DNA from 4 places in the Exiguobacterium sp. s5 genome. Region 3 is predicted to be linked to each of the others. Evidence: riboswitches for the same ligand, from Rfam matches in the RefSeq annotation. Region 3 holds a riboswitch; each other region holds the start of a gene.
What was found. Region 3 has a riboswitch for S-adenosylmethionine ahead of KNP60_RS03940 (methionine ABC transporter ATP-binding protein). Riboswitches for the same ligand answer to the same signal wherever they lie in the genome.

Region 1 (4,209 bases), on a different contig from region 3:
TGGAGTCGAACTTGATCCCGAGACAGAAGTAGCGATTCTCATCGGCTCAAAATCTGGTCTCATCACGTTGCCGCAATGTGTGCTCGAACCTGGCGACGGGATTTTGCTACCGAATCCCGGCTATCCTGATTACATCTCGGGGGCACGACTCGCCGGTGCCGTCGTCCGTGACCTCGTCCTCCGGGAAGAGAACGGCTTCTTGCCGGACTATGAGACGCTCGATACGCAAGATGCAAGACTCATGTATTTGAACTACCCGAGCAATCCGACGGGAGCCGTCGCCTCACCCGCTTTCTTTGACGATACCGTCCGTTTCGCCCGGGAGCGGGACTTGATGGTCGTCCACGATTTCGCATACGGCAGCATCGGATTCGATGGCCATGTCCCGCCTAGCTTTCTGCAGGCGGAAGGGGCGAAAGAAGTCGGCATCGAGGTATATACGATGTCGAAAGCGTTCAACATGTCCGGTTGGCGCGTCGCCTTCGCCGTCGGGAACGCGGACATCATCGAGGCGATCAACACGTATCAGGACCACGTCCACGTCAGCGTGTTCTCGGCCATCCAGGCGGCGGCTGTCGCTGCGCTCGAGGCGCCCCGTACCATTCGCGATGACTTGGCACGACTGTACGAGGCACGGCGTGATCGCCTGATCGACGGGTTGAACCGGGCCGGCTGGGCCGTCGAACCGCCGGAAGGCTCGTTCTTCGTCTGGGCGAAAGTGCCTGAGGGTGATGCCAAGTCGTTCTCGCGGAAACTGCTGCATGAAGCCGGTGTCGCCGTCACCCCGGGCTATTTCTTCGGTTCGGAAGGGAACGGATACGTCCGCTTCGGTCTCGTCTCACCGGAACCGAAGATTGACGAGGCCGTCGAACGAATCGAGCGGTTGTTTGCCGCCTATGAGGAGGTGCGCGCATGATTCGTCAGGCCGTCCTTGAATATGACCACGCCGATGACGCGCTCGACCGTCTTGATGACTTAGTCGACGGCCGACGTGCCCACGTCCTGCACGGTCAGAACGGGTATGACGTCGTCCGAGCCATCTTTCCGGCCATCGCGGACTATCCGGCAACAAGGTTCAGCGGGGAGTGCACGGACTCGGAAGTCAAACGGCTCAAACCGTTGGACGCCGACGTGTTAATCGCCGTCGGAGGCGGCAAGCTCGTCGATACGGCCAAACTCGTCGCCTATCAACGGAACGTCCCGCTCATCGTCGTCCCAACGCTCGCCTCGAACTGTGCGGCGTTCACACCGCTCAGCGTCGTCTATCAGGAGGACGGGAGCTACGACCGCTACGACATGTTCCGCGTCGTCATCGAACGGGTCATCGTTGACTCACGGGTCATCTCGCGCTCACCATATGAATACTTTCGGGCCGGTGTCATCGACACGGTCGCGAAGTTTTACGAGGCCCGTTATTTGAGTGGTGACAGCTCAGCTGACGCCGGCGTCAACACCGGACTCGTCTTGGCCGAGCAGTGCGGGCGTCTCGTCGAACTTGAATTGAGCGAGCACGCTTTTGAGTCGTATAGTGACGACGTCCGCTTCGCGGTCGATCACGTGCTCGCCATTGGAGGTGCCGTCGGAGGATTTGGTGACGCCGGGACACGCGTCGCCGTGGGCCATGCGGTCCATAATGCACTCAGCCGCTTCGAGTCGACCCACTCTTTCTTGCATGGAGACAAGGTCGGCTTCGGCCTAATCGTCCAGGAGCGGTTGCGTCGCTCGGCCGATGCTCCGTATTTGGAGGCCTGGTTGAAACGGTTCGGTGCACCGACGACGCTCGAGGCGCTCGGGGTCGGGTCGGGCGACATCCCGGTACTGGTCGACTCCGTCATGACGGAAACCGAACTGCAACAGTTGCCGGAACCACTCGATAAAGACTTTTTGAAAATAATTTTTGAAAATTTACAATTTTCTATTTACAATTAAAAGAATTAAAAGTAAGATGATAACAACTTAATAGACCGATTGCTTATCAAGAGTGGTGGAGGGACTGGCCCTGTGAAACCCGGCAACCAGATCGTAATGATCATGGTGCTAATTCCAACAGACGATATCGTCTGGGAGATGAGCGTGTCCGACTTTGACTTGTCGTGCCCGCCACTCTGAATGAGTAGCGGGCTTTCATTTTGGAGGAGGAAAACAAATGAACATCAAACAGAAAACAGTACTTGCAGGAACATCATTACTCGCCGCCATCGCGCTCTCGGCATGCGGACAATCGGACGCGAGCGAGGCGCTCAGCACGGAGTCGCTCACGATCGGCGTCACGGGCGGGCCGCACCAACAGATCGCCGAGAAAGTGAAAGAACTCGCGGCCGAAGACGGCCTCGAACTCGATATCAAAGTGTTCAATGACTATAATACGCCGAACACGGCGCTCGCCGAGGGTAGCCTCGACGTGAACAGTTATCAGACGCTCTCATTCCTAGAACTGCAAAAGTCCGACAAAGGCTATAAGATCGACGATGTGTTCAAGACCGTCGCGTTCCCGATGGGTCTTTACTCGGAAAAGTTGACCGACATTGAGGACTTGAAAGAAGGCGACAAGGTCGCCGTCCCGAACGACCCGGCGAACGAACTGCGCGCACTCCGTCTGTATGAGACAGCGGGCCTCATTACGCTGAAGGAAGGCTTGACGGACAAGGCGACGAAACGCGACATCGCTGAAAACCCGCTCAACCTCGAATTCATCGAGCTCGAGGCGTCTCAGCTCCCGACCCAGCTCCCGGAAGTCGCACTCGCGGCCATCAACACGAACTTCGCGATGGGTGCCGGCCTGTCGATCAACGAGGACGCCTTGTTCCACGAAGACACGGTCGACAACCCGTATCCGAACTACGTCGTCGTCCGCACCGATAACAAGGATGACGAAGTCGTCGCGACACTCAAATCATACTATCACTCGGACGAGGTCCGGACGTTCATCGAAGAGACGTTCAACGGCTCAATCGTCCCGGCGTTTTAAGGAGGTCCTATGATCGCACTTAAAGGAATCACGAAGACGTTCACGGTGAACAAAGGTGCCGTCACCGCACTCGACGACGTCTCGCTCACGATCGAGAAAGGCGAAATCTTCGGTATCATCGGCCGAAGCGGGGCCGGCAAGAGCACGCTCATCCGCATGATCAATCTGCTCGAACGCCCGACGTCGGGCCAGGTCGAGATCGAAGGACAGGACATCACGAAGCTCGACAAACGTGGGCTCTCAAAACTCCGCCATCGAATCGGAATGATCTTCCAACACTACAACCTGCTCAAGACGGCGACTGTCGAAGAGAACGTCGCCATCCCGCTCCGGCTTGAAGGTCTCGACAAGGCAACGATCCGTGCTCGCGTCGACAAATACCTCGACATCGTCGGCTTGACGGACCATCGGAAACACTATCCCGAGCAACTCTCGGGCGGACAGAAGCAACGTGTCGCCATCGCCCGGGCCCTCGCGCACGAGCCGGATATCCTGCTCAGCGACGAAGCGACGAGCGCGCTCGACCCGGAGACGACCGAGTCGATCCTCGACCTCTTGCTCGACATCAACCGCGAGCTCGGACTGACGATCTTTTTGATCACGCACGAGATGGAAGTCATCGAGCGCATCTGTGACCGGGTCGCGGTCATCGAGGCCGGCCGGATCATCGAGGAAGGGGACGTGCTCGACGTGTTCTCGGACCCGCAGCATGCGACGACACGCAAGTTCTTGAAGACGAACCTCGATGTCCCGAAAGAGGTCGTTGATGAGTTGAGCACGCACGGGATGCTCGTCAACTTGTCGTTCATCGGTCATCAGAGTGAACAGGCTGTGCTCGCCCAGTTGACGAAACGGTTCGGCTTGCTCCCGAATATCATCGGGGGCGGCATAAAAAAGCTAAAAGGCGGTCTCGTCGGCAATCTGCTCGTCCATTTGGACGGCGATAAGGCCCAGACCGATCAAGCCGTCCGCTTCTTAGAGGCGAGCGGTGTGAAAGTGAAGGAGGTGACGAACCATGCTTCAGTTTTGGGAAAATTGGGGTGACTTGATTTGGACGGGGACGATCCAGACGCTCACGATGACCGGCATCGCGCTCGTCATCTCGACGTTGATCGGACTGCCGCTCGGGACGCTTCTCGTCTTGACGCGACCGAACGGCCGGCTCGCCAACCGTTATTTCTACGGCATCTTATCGAGCGTCATCAACGTCGTCCGTTCCATCCCGTTCATCATTCTCTTAT
Region 2 (4,209 bases), 600 kb from region 3:
CAACTGATAGTTCTCTTGCAGGTTTTCCGGGAGCTTTGTGATATCCCACTGCTCATATAAAATCCCGCGTGACTCTAAAAAGGCACTCACTTCAGTTTGATCGACGTAACGTTCTTCGGTTTGTTGGAAATAGACAGTTGCCATGGTTGGTTCCTCCTTATGAATGGACGCCTAGGGCGCGTAGTTTTAACGTATAGCTGAACAAGAACTCGTAAGCCTCTAAATAACGTTTGGCCGCGGCCGGGGTCTCGCCCCAGACGGTGATGCCGTGATTGCGGATGAGGACGGCGCCGGCGTTTGCCCGGATATGAGAGGCGAAGGCGGCTGCGAGCGTCGGGATGTCCGCATGGTTCTCGATAATCGGTACGCGGACGACCGCATCCTCGTCCCAGAAGCCGAGCGCCTTGATGATTTCTTGGCCGGTGAAGATGACTTCGCCGGTGGCGGCATGGAGCTCGGAGATGACATTATTGTCGACCGTATGGACGTGGAGCGAACACGTCGCGTCCGTCCGATTGAACACTTCGACGTGAAGCAGCGTCTCGGCGGATGGACGACCGTTCTGTTTGCCAATCAAGCGTCCGGCCGCATCGACGTGAACAAAGTCGTCCGGTGTTCGTTTTCGTTTATCGCGTCCGCTCGCCGTGACGAGAAATTCGAGCGGGTCATCGGAAACGCGAATCGCCAAATTCCCACTCGTTCCGGGGAACCAGTCGCGGGCGGCGAGTTCGTCTTTAATGTCGGCCAGTTCGAGCCAACGTGCGGCAAGGCTCATACGGCAACCTCCTTCAAGTGATGGGTGATGTCGTCAAACGTCTCGAACGGGGCGTAACGGATGCCTGCGTCTTCGCAGAGCGTGATGAGTTGACCTCGGGCGTAGACGAAGTCGGCACGCTTCGCGACCTCGAAGTCGGTCACCGAGTCGCCGATGACAATCAAGCGATCGGCGGGATTGACAAGGCGGCGAGCGAGCGTCGGCTTGCAACAGCCGCAATCGTTCGTACATTGTTCATCGCAAGCGTGCGGCCAAGCGACGGTGACCGTCTCAGCGGAGAAGTCGGCGACGTTGCAGAAGATATGCTCGGGGGCGACATGCCCGTCCAAGACCGGTTGCACGAAGAAGTCCATCCCGCCGCTGACGACGTCAAACTTCCAGCCATGGACCCGAACTTCTTCTAAAAATGCCGGGAACCCTTGGCGGAGCGTGATGCGCTCCAACAAATAATCACGGTAAGCCGGGGCGGCTTCGCTCGGCAACAGTCGAAACATTTGACCGACCCCGGATCGGATGGAAATCCGTTGCTCGAGGACCGCGTCTTTCAACTCGACCCAAGCCGGCGGGGCGAACGCCTTCATCAACGCGATGATATTGTCTTCCGCCGTAATCGTCCCGTCAAAGTCGCAGAGGATATGGGCCGTCATCGTGACGCCCACGCCTTCAACGCGGTATCGAGCTCGTCCGTCTGCCCTTCGGTTTGACCGAGTACGTGAGCGATGGCTTGTCGGAACGCACGAGCCCCGGCGGCTGCACCGTCCGGATGACCGTGAATGCCACCGCCGGCGTTGATGACGACATCCGTCCCGAAGTCCCGAATGATATCGGCGACGAGTCCCGGATGAATCCCCGCGGACGGGACCGGCAAAATCGGCTTCGACCAATGTGGTTCGGCACTCTGGTCACGAATCACGAACGCCTCGTCGCGCGGTGTCGCAAGTGAGCCGTACGGTGACGGGAAGAGCGTCAAATCGGCCCCGGCGAGGCGAGGGAGTTTACCGAGCAAAAGCGAATGACTGATTGATCCGGTCAAGGCGCCGGCAAAGGCCGGATGTGCCAAGATCGGGACGTGGATATCCGGATCGTTCGCGAGTTCGCGCAGTGCGTCGAGCCCGTACGTATAGACGTTGAACAGGAGCGCCGTCGCACCGGCCTCGATGAGACGGAGCGCCTGGTCACGCAGACCGAACACGGGGCCGCTCAGCGTGATGGCGTACAGGACACGTTTCCCGGTCGCCTCGAAGTGGGCTTGAATGACGTCCGCTCCGATCCGGGCCCGTTCGAGCGACGGGGTGAGCGGGTTGTCGTATAAAATCTCGTCGTCTTTGACGATATCGATGCCACCGGCGAACTGATCGCGGAGTTGCTGCTCGAGAAACGCGAGGTCACGGCCGATGACGCCTTTGAAGATGCTCATGACGAGCGGGCGATCCTGAACGCCGAGCAACTCACGAATCCCGTCGACACCGAACTTGGCGCCTTTGAAATCAGAGGCGAGCGTCTCCGGCAACGTCAAATCGATTAATCGGACCGAATCATCGAGGGACAGTTTCCCGAACGTCGTCGTCAAGATGGATGAAAAGTCAGGGCTGACATTATGTAACGGATAGCGGATCGTGAAGCGGCTCGTCGTGTCCGTATGTGTGGTTGATACGACCTCACCTCGGAACGCCTGTAACTGCTCTTGCTCTAAGTGAGGCAAGTCCGTCCATGTGCCGACGGTCAGCTCGAGGGCGATCTTGTTGGCGACGGTCGCGACCGCGTCCGTCCGTTTGATTTCATATGTGGCAGTGATACTCATATGGTTCCTCCTTCCAGGCAAACAAAAATGACCCCATGCCGAGGCAAGAGGTCATCATAAAAAAATGAACTCTTATCTCTCAGCTTACGCTGCAAGAATTAGCACCGTGCCATTTCTGGTCGGTTGCTGCGACATCATCGGGCTTGTCCCTCCGTCTGCTCTTGATAAGAATGTGATTTGAAGTTGTGAAATTTAATTGAATTTTTGCACAGAATCGTCACATCGTCAATTCCTTTTTTTCCAAAAAAAATATTTTGGAAAGTTGTTTCCATATATGCACAAAAAAAGACGAAGGTGCACCGAGAAAATGACGTTGACAATTGTGACGTCGAGTCCGTAATATTCAGCACATAAGTTCACCGAATCGAATAAACCACTCTTATCGCGAGTTGGCAGAGGGAATTGGCCCGATGACGCCGCAGCAACCGACCACTAGGCACGGTGCTACATCCACCAGACGAATGTCTGACAGATGAGAGGAACAACCAGTTTGGCTGTGCCTCTTTCTCGCGGAGAAAGGGGCTTTTTTTGTGGGCAACGTACAGGAAGGGGAAAACATTATGTCATATCAACCATTTACAGAACAGACCGTCGTCGAACATGTGAAAACGTTGGGGTTAATCGAAGACGGAGGCATCACGCATTGCGAGGAGATCGGGGACGGCAATTTGAACCTCGTTTTCCGCATCCGACAAGGCGAAACGAGTCTCATCGTCAAACAGGCGCTCCCATACGCGAAAGTCGTCGGCGAAAGTTGGCCGCTCACGCTCGAACGGGCGTGGATTGAACAGTTGGCACTCCGTGAGTTTGCGACGGTCGCGCCGCGGTTCGTCCCGGCCGTCCTCGGCAGCGATCGGACACTCGCCTACACGATTATAGAAGATCTGTCTGATTATGAGATTGTCCGCACCGGTTATTTGAACGGGGAGAGCTATCCGGAACTCGCCCGCCATGTTGGGGAATTTTTAGGCGAGACGCTGTTCGCGACGTCGGATTATGCGGCCGGACCGATCGCGAAGAAGCGGATTGAACGTGACTATTACAACCCGGAACTGTGTGACATCACCGAGAAACTCATCTTCACCGACCCGTTCAAAGACGCGGAGTCGAACAACATCGAGACGGCGCTGCGAGAAGATGTCGAACGCCTTTGGCAAGACCAAGCGCTCAAAGTCGAGGTGACGAAACTGAAAGTCGGCTTTGTCACGAAACATGAGGCACTCCTGCATGGAGACTTACATACGGGCAGCATCTTCGCGACTCAACAAGAGACGAAAATCATCGATCCAGAGTTCGCGTTTTACGGACCGTTCGGTTTCGACCTCGGCCAAATCATCGCCCATTTGACGCTGTCGACGTTCCATGACCCACTCAAGCGCTTCGAGCGTTTCACGGACGTCTTGACGGTGTGGGAGACGTTTGAGAAGACGTTTCGGGCCAACTTTGAGCGCGCCGTCGAGCCGTTCAACACGATTGGTTTTGTCGACGAGTTGTTGCGGACGATTTTCAGCGACACGATCGGCTACGCCGGTTGCGAGCTCATTCGCCGTGCCGTCGGACTGGCCGGTGTCGCCGATCTCGAGACGTTGCCGGAAGCGACGCGGCTCGAACGAAAACGTGACGCGCTCGCTCT
Region 3 (4,209 bases):
CAACGAGGCACCGTTCGAAGGCGCTTGGATGATCGAAGTCGAGTTGAACGACGCGTCAGACGTCGACAAACTCATGTCAGCCGAAGAATACGAAGCGATGATTCAAGGCTAAACAAAACCCGGTTTCTCTTCACGAGAAGCCGGGCTTTTTTTGTTCATTCGAAATCGAGGCGGTAATGATCAGGCTGGATGAGCGACGTCCGGTTGAACAGGCGGTAGAAGATAATTCCGAGCGTTATCGGGATGAGTCCGAACAAGACGATGACGAGCATGACGTTCCAAAGCGCGAAACCGCCGGGCATGAGGTGCAAGGCGTTGATCGGTCCGATGAGACCAGACACACCGAAACCGGCACTGATTGGTGTACCTTCGATCCGAAGGATGCCTGCGAGCGCTCCGAGGATGGCCGCATTGGCGAGTACCGGCAACATCATGATCGGACGACGGACGAAGTTCGCCATTTGAATCTTCGGTGACCCGAGGAAGTGGGCGATCGACGTTCCCGTCGCGTTCATCTGCCAGCCGGCGATGGCGAGACCGAAACCGGCGGCGACGACCCCTAAGTTGGCGGCCCCGGCCGCGACACCAGACAGACTGATCGCTGTGGCGATGCCGACCGTCGAAATCGGCGAGACGATGATGAGCGAGAACGCCATGGCGATCAACATGCCCATCACGATGGGCTGCAGTTCCGTCATCGTCATAATGATCGTCCCGACGTATGTCGTGATTTGTGAGATGTAAGTGAGCAGGAACGCCCCGATCCCTCCGGCGACGACGATGACCGTCATCGGTAAGACGAGTACCGTGTATGTCTTCAAGCGTGGCGACAACTGCATGACGAGGAACGTCGCGAGAGCGGCCGTCACACCGGCCGTGATGACGTCACCGATTCCGGCCATGAGGAACGCGCCTTCCTCGATGCGGATGGCGCCGCTCCCGACCTGGGTCGCGATGCCGATTGTGCCGGCCTCGAGTGCCGAGCGTCCGAACTGCATGGCGACAGCGACACCGATGATGACCGGTAAGAGACGCATCGCGATTGTCGTCGCATCTAAGATGAACTGCAAGGACGGAACATAAGGTAAGATGGCTTTCGTTAATTCACCGAGCAAGGCGCTCGGGATGAGGGCGATGAGGATGGCAAGACTGAGGCCGTTCAAGACGTTCATCAAAAACTGTTTTCCGGTAAGCTTCTCTTCCGTCATTGGGGATTCACCTGTCCTTTTCTACTGGTATGCTGTTATGTACAAAAGCAATAAAGTTAATGACCATACTATGCCTCTTTCTAGCGAGCGTCAATACAAAATGTTGAAATGTTCAGAATTTTCCATTTGAGCACAACTTTTGAACCGACCGGTCCGGATTCATATACTTAGAGGAGAGGTGAGAACAATGATGACAGACGGATTCTTATATATATACGCCCCGATGTGCGGTACATGCGCCGTGGCCGAGCGGATGCTCTCGGTCGTCGAGGCCGTCGACCCCGAACTCCAGATTGAAAAGCGTGATGCCAACTTTATCCCGAACGAGCTCGAGGCGTATCAGGTCATGAGCGTCCCGGCGCTATTGAAGCTGGAGAATGGCCAAGTTCGCGATCGTTTGTACGCGTTTCAAAACGTCCAGCACGTCCTATCTTTCGTCAAATGAGATAGGATGATTAGAATAATCTGAAAATTTTAAATAATCAGTTGACACAGAAAGTTCACGAATGATATATTCATTACAACATCTTACTTGAACACAACATAGGACGAGATTTTCCCGTCAGCAAGACGTTTTCGAACAACCGTTGCATGAGCTTACGCGATTTCAGGTGGACCTTCCCTTCGATTGTCCCCCAAAAAAATCAAGCGTCGGGGCACCGGTCGCGTAATTGCATGGTCCGTTCGAAGATCGAGTGATGGTCGGGTAAAAATCCCCCATATAAGGATGAATGCTCTGATCGGGCAAAAGAGGTTCATCTATGGGTTGTCCTTCAGTGACTCAAGGTGCTACGTTCTGTGTCATCCTCGGATGGCACCTTTTTTTATTTTTTTGCATAAAATAGTTTGACATGAAAATAATATGTCGCTATGATAAGGCTAATCAAATACGCAACCACTCTTATCAAGAGAGGCTGAGGGACTGGCCCTATGACGCCCAGCAACCGCGGAGCAATCCGAAATGGTGCTAATTCCAGCAAGGTGTAAACCTTGGAAGATGAGAGCAATCGTTGTCCGTACCGATAAAGTACGCACGTTTGCTCAAACGTGCGTACTTTTTTTGTTGTCAGGAGGGAAATGGATTGATTCAACTACGCAATGTGGCCAAATGGTTCGATACGAAAAACGGTCGGGTCCAGGCGGTCGATGATGTGTCGCTTACCATCGAAAGCGGCGAAATTTTTGGAATAATCGGATATTCAGGGGCGGGGAAGTCGACGCTCATCCGCTTGCTCAACCGACTCGAGGCACCGTCTAGCGGTGAAATCGTGGTCGCCGGCAGCGAGCTGACGAAGCTCACGCCGAAGGAACTACGCGGGGTACGTAAAAACGTCTCGATGGTGTTCCAACACTTCAACCTATTATGGTCACGCACGGTCGCTGAGAACATCAGCTTCCCGCTCGAGCTCATCGGGGTACCGGCCAGCGAACGCAAACGCCGCGTCCAAGAACTTGTCGAACTCGTCGGCTTAGGCGGACGGGAAGACAGCTATCCGTCGCAACTATCGGGCGGTCAAAAGCAGCGAGTCGGGATAGCCCGTGCGCTCGCTACGAATCCAGAAGTGCTCCTCTGCGATGAAGCGACGAGCGCACTCGACCCGAAGACGACCGATTCGATTCTCGAACTGCTCGTCAGCATCAATAAAAAGCTCGGATTGACGATCGTCCTCATCACCCATGAGATGCACGTCATCCAAAAGATTTGCCACCGCGTCGCCGTCATGGAGGCCGGGAAGGTCGTCGAGACCGGACAAGTCGCCGAGGTGTTCCAACATCCGGAACAGCCGATCACGAAAGAGTTCGTCAAACAGATCGGCGCGGTCGAAGACATGTCGCTCACGTTCGAGCACTTGAAAGCGCGTTATCCGAGCGGTCAAATCGTCAAGCTCAAATTCTTGAACGAGACGGCCGAGCAACCAATTCTGTCAGAAGTGTTGAAGCAACATGATATCGGCTTCAACATCATCGGCGGAAACGTGACGCAGTCACAAGTCGGTGCCCTCGGGACATTATTCATCCAATTGATCGGAGAGCCGGCTGAAGTCGAGCGGGCCATCGCCTCAATCCGGTCGCAGGCAGTGGAAGTGGAGGTAGAAAGCGATGTTTCCTAATGTAGATTGGCAAGTCATGCTCGAGCAGACGTGGGAGACGCTCTATATGACGCTCGTCGCCGGAGCCGCGACTTTCGTCATCGGTCTCGCCCTCGGGATGCTCTTATACGTCACGAACGAACCGCTCATGATGAAAAACCGTCCGATTTACACGGTTATCAGCGCAATCGTCAACGTGTTCCGGTCGATCCCGTTCATCATTTTGATCATCTTGCTCATCCCGTTCACGTTACTCGTCGTTGGGACGATGCTCGGATCGACGGCAGCGTTGCCGGCGCTCATCATCGGTGCGGCTCCGTTCTATGCGCGGATGGTCGAGCTCGCCCTGCGTGAAGTCGACCGCGGCGTCATCGAGGCGGCTGAATCGATGGGTGCGACAAAATGGCAGATCGTCTATAAAGTGTTGTTCCCAGAAGCATTGCCGGCCATCGTGTCAGGCATCACGGTCACGATCGTCGCGATCGTCGGTTATACGGCGATGGCAGGGGTCGTTGGGGGCGGGGGACTCGGGAACTTGGCGTTCCTCGAAGGGTTCCAGCGCTCACAGAGTGACGTCACGTTCGTCGCGACCGTCTTAATCTTGGTTATCGTCTTCGTCATCCAGTTCATCGGCGATCGACTCGTATCAGTAATTGACAAGCGTTCCGCTTGATCTAAATAGAAAATTTGGAGGGGTTTTATAATGAAATCATGGAAAACAGTACTCGGATTGACAGCAGCTTCAGCACTCACGATTCTCGCAGCTTGCGGCGGAGATTCAGAATCAGGTTCGGGCGATGACAAGACGCTCGTCGTCGGTGCGTCAAACGTCCCGCACGCTGAGATTTTAGAGCACATTCAAGACGACTACGAAGAGAAGGGCTATACGCTCGAAATCAAGAAGTTCCAAG
Region 4 (4,209 bases), on a different contig from region 3:
TTGTTTTTTGATTTCGAGACGGCGCTTTTCGTCAATCAGATTGGTCTCCTCGTCTTCCAGTTCGTCAACTTGAAACCGCGCGTCGCGCTTCGACGCTTCCGCTTCACGTATCCTTGGAACGCCATCACGTCTTTCTTGGAGATTGCCATCCCAGCCGGTGTTTACTTGGCACTTGGTGGTGTGACCGGTCTCGGCTTCTATTCTCAAGACTCGTTCCTGCCGCTCGCCGGTTTGATTCTGGCCATCATCTTGAACACGGTCGTGCAAAAGTATCAAGTCGGTTGGTGGTTCCGCGTCGACATCCCGGTCCGCGATTTTCTGAGCATCGCGTTTTATACGTATATCGTCAGTCTCGTCTTCATTTTGGCGGCCTCGTTGTTCCGGGAGACGAATTTACTCGTCGTCAGCAGCATCGCTGCCGCGTTGACGTTCTTCATCAAGCGGCTCATCATCCAAAAAGGCCGGCAAGACGCCTTTAAATCGTTGATTGAACAGTATGATGAGGCAAAAGAAGCCGTGTCGTTATCGCAGAGCGAGGCGCAAGCCATCGAAGTGTTTCTCAGTCAATGTGAGCGGCTCAATCACTATGACGAAGGGTTCGTCGAGTTTAAACTGTTCGACCGTACCCTGTACTTTGATTTGAAGACGCGTCAGCCGATTGACCGTCACATCGTGTTCGATTTGCTCGATCACGCTTATCCGAACGAAGCCTCGGTCGAATATGAGATGCGCTTCGAATGGGACGCACCACTGTCGAACGAATTTGACGACGACTATCATAGTTTCATCTCGGTTCGGTCCGAGGAGATCGAAGGGATTCGCACGTGGCTCGTCATGACGGGTGAACACGTCTATGGGTATCCCTCGACCATCCAACGTGAAATCGTCAAACTTCTCAAGTCGTTCAACCGGACGATCAGCCGTTGCCATGAGCGCGACCGTCTTTACACGGAAAGTCGGACCGACAGCTTGACGCTGCTCGCGAATGCACGCGCGTTTTACGAATACGGGATTCAACAAATCTCGGACGGTTCGATGTATCCGATTTCGGTCGCGATGCTCGACATCGACTTTTTCAAAAAAATCAACGATTTGCACGGACATCAAGTCGGGGACAGTGTGCTCCAAGAGTTTGGACGGCGGATTCGCCAGGCACTCCGCACCGAAGATTTTGCCGCCCGTTACGGCGGTGAAGAGTTCATCTTGCTATTGAATCGTTGCGATGTCGAACAGGCAATCGAGATCGCCGAACGGATCCGGCAACAAATCGAGAACAAACCGTTCCACGTCGACGGAATCGATATCCCCGTCACCGCTTCGATCGGTGTCGACACGATTCAGGCGTTCGGTGACAAACGCCTCGACGATACGATCCGTAACGCTGACCGGGCCCTCTACGTCGGCGGGAAGTACGCCGGACGCAACCGCGTCGCCCATTACAATTTCTTAACGACCTGACTCACCCCCACGTTCACCGCGTGGGGGTTTGCTATTGACAAGCGGATTTGAAACAGGTACGTTAGGGAACGTGTCTTATAATTAAATATCACAACTTTTTTATCAAGAGAGACTGAGGGACTGGCCCAGTGACGTCTCGGCAGCGGGTAACCTGTGCCAAATCCAGCGAGCAGTCTGCTCGAAAGATGAAAAAAGTGTTTTCTTGTAGAGAGAGCCTTTTTTCAGAAGGCTCTCTTTTTATTTTATGAATGAGGTGAATCGATTGGAACAACCGACAGCTAACAAATGGGCACTATTGCCTTTGCTCGTCTTCCTCGTCTTCTTTATCGGGGCAGGCATCTACTATAACGACTTTTATAAATTCCCGGTCCTGATCGCGGCGTTGATCGCGGTCATCGTCGCGGCGATGATGACGAAAGGCAGCGTCACTCAGACGGTCGAGCGTGTCGCCCAAGGTGCGGGGAACCCCGGCATTTTGATCATGGTCTTCATCTTCTTGCTCGCCGGAGCGTTCTCGAGTGTCGCCGAAGCAATCGGCGCAATCGACGCGACCGTCAATGCGGCGCTGACATTTTTACCGTCCTCGCTTCTACTGAGCGGTTTATTCGTCATCGCGGCTTTCATCTCGATGGCGATGGGAACGTCGACGGGCACGATTGCCGCCCTCGCCCCGATCGCGCTCGGTATCCACGAAGAAAGTGGCGTCAATATCGCCATCGCGGCGGCTGCCGTCGTCGGTGGTGCCATGTTCGGGGACAACTTGTCGTTCATCTCGGACACGACAATCGCTGCCGTCCGGACCCAGCGTACCAATATGCGTGACAAATTCCGAACCAACTTTTGGATTGTCCTCCCGGCCGCCCTTATCACAATCGTCCTCTTATCGGTGTTATCGAGTGGAGAATCGACTGTCGATGCAGCCGCGTTCGAATGGTATAAACTCATTCCATACCTCGCCGTCATCGCTCTCGCCTTGACCGGGTTGAACGTCATTCTCGTTTTGCTTGGCGGGATTGCCTTGACCGGCATCATCGGTTTGATCGATGGGAGTTTGGCTGTCACTTCATACGTCACGGCTATGGCAGACGGGATGATGGGTATGGCCGAGATTTCGCTCTTGACGCTCCTCATGGGCGGACTCGTCGGACTCATCTCGCATAACGGCGGGCTCACTTACTTGCGTGACGCGCTCACGTCGCGGATTCAAAAACGTGCCGGTGCCGAATGGAGCATCGCCGGGCTCGTCAGCGCGACGAACGTTGCGACGGCGAACAACACGATCTCGATTCTCGTGGCCGGTCCGCTCGCCGCCAATATCGCCGACACGTATGACATCGAGCGAAAGAAATCAGCGAGTGTGCTCGACATCTTCTCGTGTGGCGTCCAAGGCCTGTTGCCTTATGGGGCACAGCTGCTCATCGCCGCCGAATTGACGAATACGGCGTCACCAGCGCTCGTCCCGTATATGTTCTATCCATTCCTGCTCTTCATTTGCGGAGGGCTGGCCATCGTCTTTAACTTCCCGCGTTTCAAAAAGCGCGCCTGACCAAAACGACCCTTTGAAGCACTAGCTTCGAAGGGTCGTTTGACGTTTCGTTTCACGTTCACGTTGAAGTTGTTCGTTGCGTTTTTTGAAGGCGCGCCGCTTGAGCAATTCCTCGAGGCCACGGCTGATCGCCCAAAGAACAAACAGTAACAGTCCAAGCATCGATAAGCGGAACGGACTTTGAATAAACTCTTCCCACTGGTCACCAATGACCGAAAAAATCAAGACGACAAGCAGTTTCCCGAACCCCGCCGCCATGATGAATGTCCGAAGCGGCATTTGAATGAGGGCAAGTAAGTATGTGATCAAACTGACCGGGATGAACGGGAGCGAATATAAAAACCCAAGCGAGATCGGGCTCATATGGTTGATGCGTTCCAGCCAATATACCCCTTGTTTATGTTTTTCGAGCCACCGTGTCATCGGTTTACGGAATACGTAACGGACGGCTGTAAAGACAAGAATCGTCCCTAGTAAACTACCGACCCAAGACAATAACGTCCCGAGCAAGAACCCATACGTGGCCGCGTTCGCCGAAATGATGAGGACGAGCGGAAGAAATGGAAAGATCGCCTCAAGGAACGGCGCCCCTAGTCCTGCCCATGGGCCTCCCGGAAGCTCTTGCAGCCATTCAATCAGTTGGATAATCCATTGTTGGAGTGATGTGAGCATATCAGTTTCCACCTTCGACTTTCATTAATACCTTTTACCCGATTTCGCTCAGGAAGACGCATCCCCCTGCACGCCAGTAAAAAAAATAAAAAGTATTTGCGAAATTTCGCTGTGATATCTATCATATAATATGGACTTGTGGTTGCAGGCAAGTCCGCTCGTCGAACGACACAACCCAACGTTCGTTTTCCTGCAAAAAACTGAACACAGGGGAGTAATAACATGGAAACAAAACCAATGCGGGTCTTGCTGTACTATAAGTACGTCAACATCGAAGACCCAGAAACGCTCACACAAGAGCACCTCAAGTATTGTAAGGACCTTGGCATCAAAGGACGGATCTTGATTTCTTCCGAAGGAATCAACGGAACGTGCTCTGGGACTTGGGAACAGACCGAGCAATACATGAACGACTTGAAAGCGAACCCGCTTTTCAGCGATATCGAGTTCAAAATCGATGAAGTCGAAGAGCATGCGTTCAAAAAAATCTTTGTCCGTCATAAGAAAGAGCTTGTGACGTGGCGCTTTGATGG

Region 1: it holds a riboswitch for S-adenosylmethionine, as region 3 does, so the genes downstream of both, KNP60_RS11460 (MetQ/NlpA family ABC transporter substrate-binding protein) here and KNP60_RS03940 (methionine ABC transporter ATP-binding protein) in region 3, are expected to answer to the same signal.
Region 2: it holds a riboswitch for S-adenosylmethionine, as region 3 does, so the genes downstream of both, KNP60_RS00910 (2,3-diketo-5-methylthiopentyl-1-phosphate enolase) here and KNP60_RS03940 (methionine ABC transporter ATP-binding protein) in region 3, are expected to answer to the same signal.
Region 4: it holds a riboswitch for S-adenosylmethionine, as region 3 does, so the genes downstream of both, KNP60_RS10595 (Na+/H+ antiporter NhaC family protein) here and KNP60_RS03940 (methionine ABC transporter ATP-binding protein) in region 3, are expected to answer to the same signal.

Annotation. Positions count from the first base shown of each region.
Region 1 is NZ_JACSLK010000005.1:112,043-116,251, reverse strand. Features, by position in the region: gene KNP60_RS11470 (aminotransferase class I/II-fold pyridoxal phosphate-dependent enzyme) at 1-916, shown strand, start outside; gene KNP60_RS11465 (iron-containing alcohol dehydrogenase family protein) at 913-1,929, shown strand; SAM riboswitch class I at 1,970-2,074, shown strand; gene KNP60_RS11460 (MetQ/NlpA family ABC transporter substrate-binding protein) at 2,147-2,968, shown strand; gene KNP60_RS11455 (methionine ABC transporter ATP-binding protein) at 2,978-4,012, shown strand; gene KNP60_RS11450 (methionine ABC transporter permease) at 3,984-4,209, shown strand, end outside.
Region 2 is NZ_JACSLK010000001.1:152,453-156,661, forward strand. Features, by position in the region: gene KNP60_RS00895 (1,2-dihydroxy-3-keto-5-methylthiopentene dioxygenase) at 1-144, opposite strand, end outside; gene KNP60_RS00900 (methylthioribulose 1-phosphate dehydratase) at 158-775, opposite strand; gene KNP60_RS00905 (2-hydroxy-3-keto-5-methylthiopentenyl-1-phosphate phosphatase) at 772-1,422, opposite strand; gene KNP60_RS00910 (2,3-diketo-5-methylthiopentyl-1-phosphate enolase) at 1,419-2,576, opposite strand; SAM riboswitch class I at 2,646-2,747, opposite strand; SAM riboswitch class I at 2,953-3,055, shown strand; gene mtnK (S-methyl-5-thioribose kinase) at 3,137-4,209, shown strand, end outside.
Region 3 is NZ_JACSLK010000001.1:752,258-756,466, forward strand. Features, by position in the region: gene gcvH (glycine cleavage system protein GcvH) at 1-112, shown strand, start outside; gene KNP60_RS03930 (PTS sugar transporter subunit IIC) at 156-1,208, opposite strand; gene KNP60_RS03935 (thioredoxin family protein) at 1,396-1,653, shown strand; SAM riboswitch class I at 2,107-2,212, shown strand; gene KNP60_RS03940 (methionine ABC transporter ATP-binding protein) at 2,291-3,319, shown strand; gene KNP60_RS03945 (methionine ABC transporter permease) at 3,309-3,971, shown strand; gene KNP60_RS03950 (MetQ/NlpA family ABC transporter substrate-binding protein) at 4,002-4,209, shown strand, end outside.
Region 4 is NZ_JACSLK010000004.1:296,403-300,611, reverse strand. Features, by position in the region: gene KNP60_RS10600 (GGDEF domain-containing protein) at 1-1,458, shown strand, start outside; SAM riboswitch class I at 1,555-1,650, shown strand; gene KNP60_RS10595 (Na+/H+ antiporter NhaC family protein) at 1,703-3,004, shown strand; gene KNP60_RS10590 (TVP38/TMEM64 family protein) at 3,026-3,676, opposite strand; gene trhO (oxygen-dependent tRNA uridine(34) hydroxylase TrhO) at 3,899-4,209, shown strand, end outside.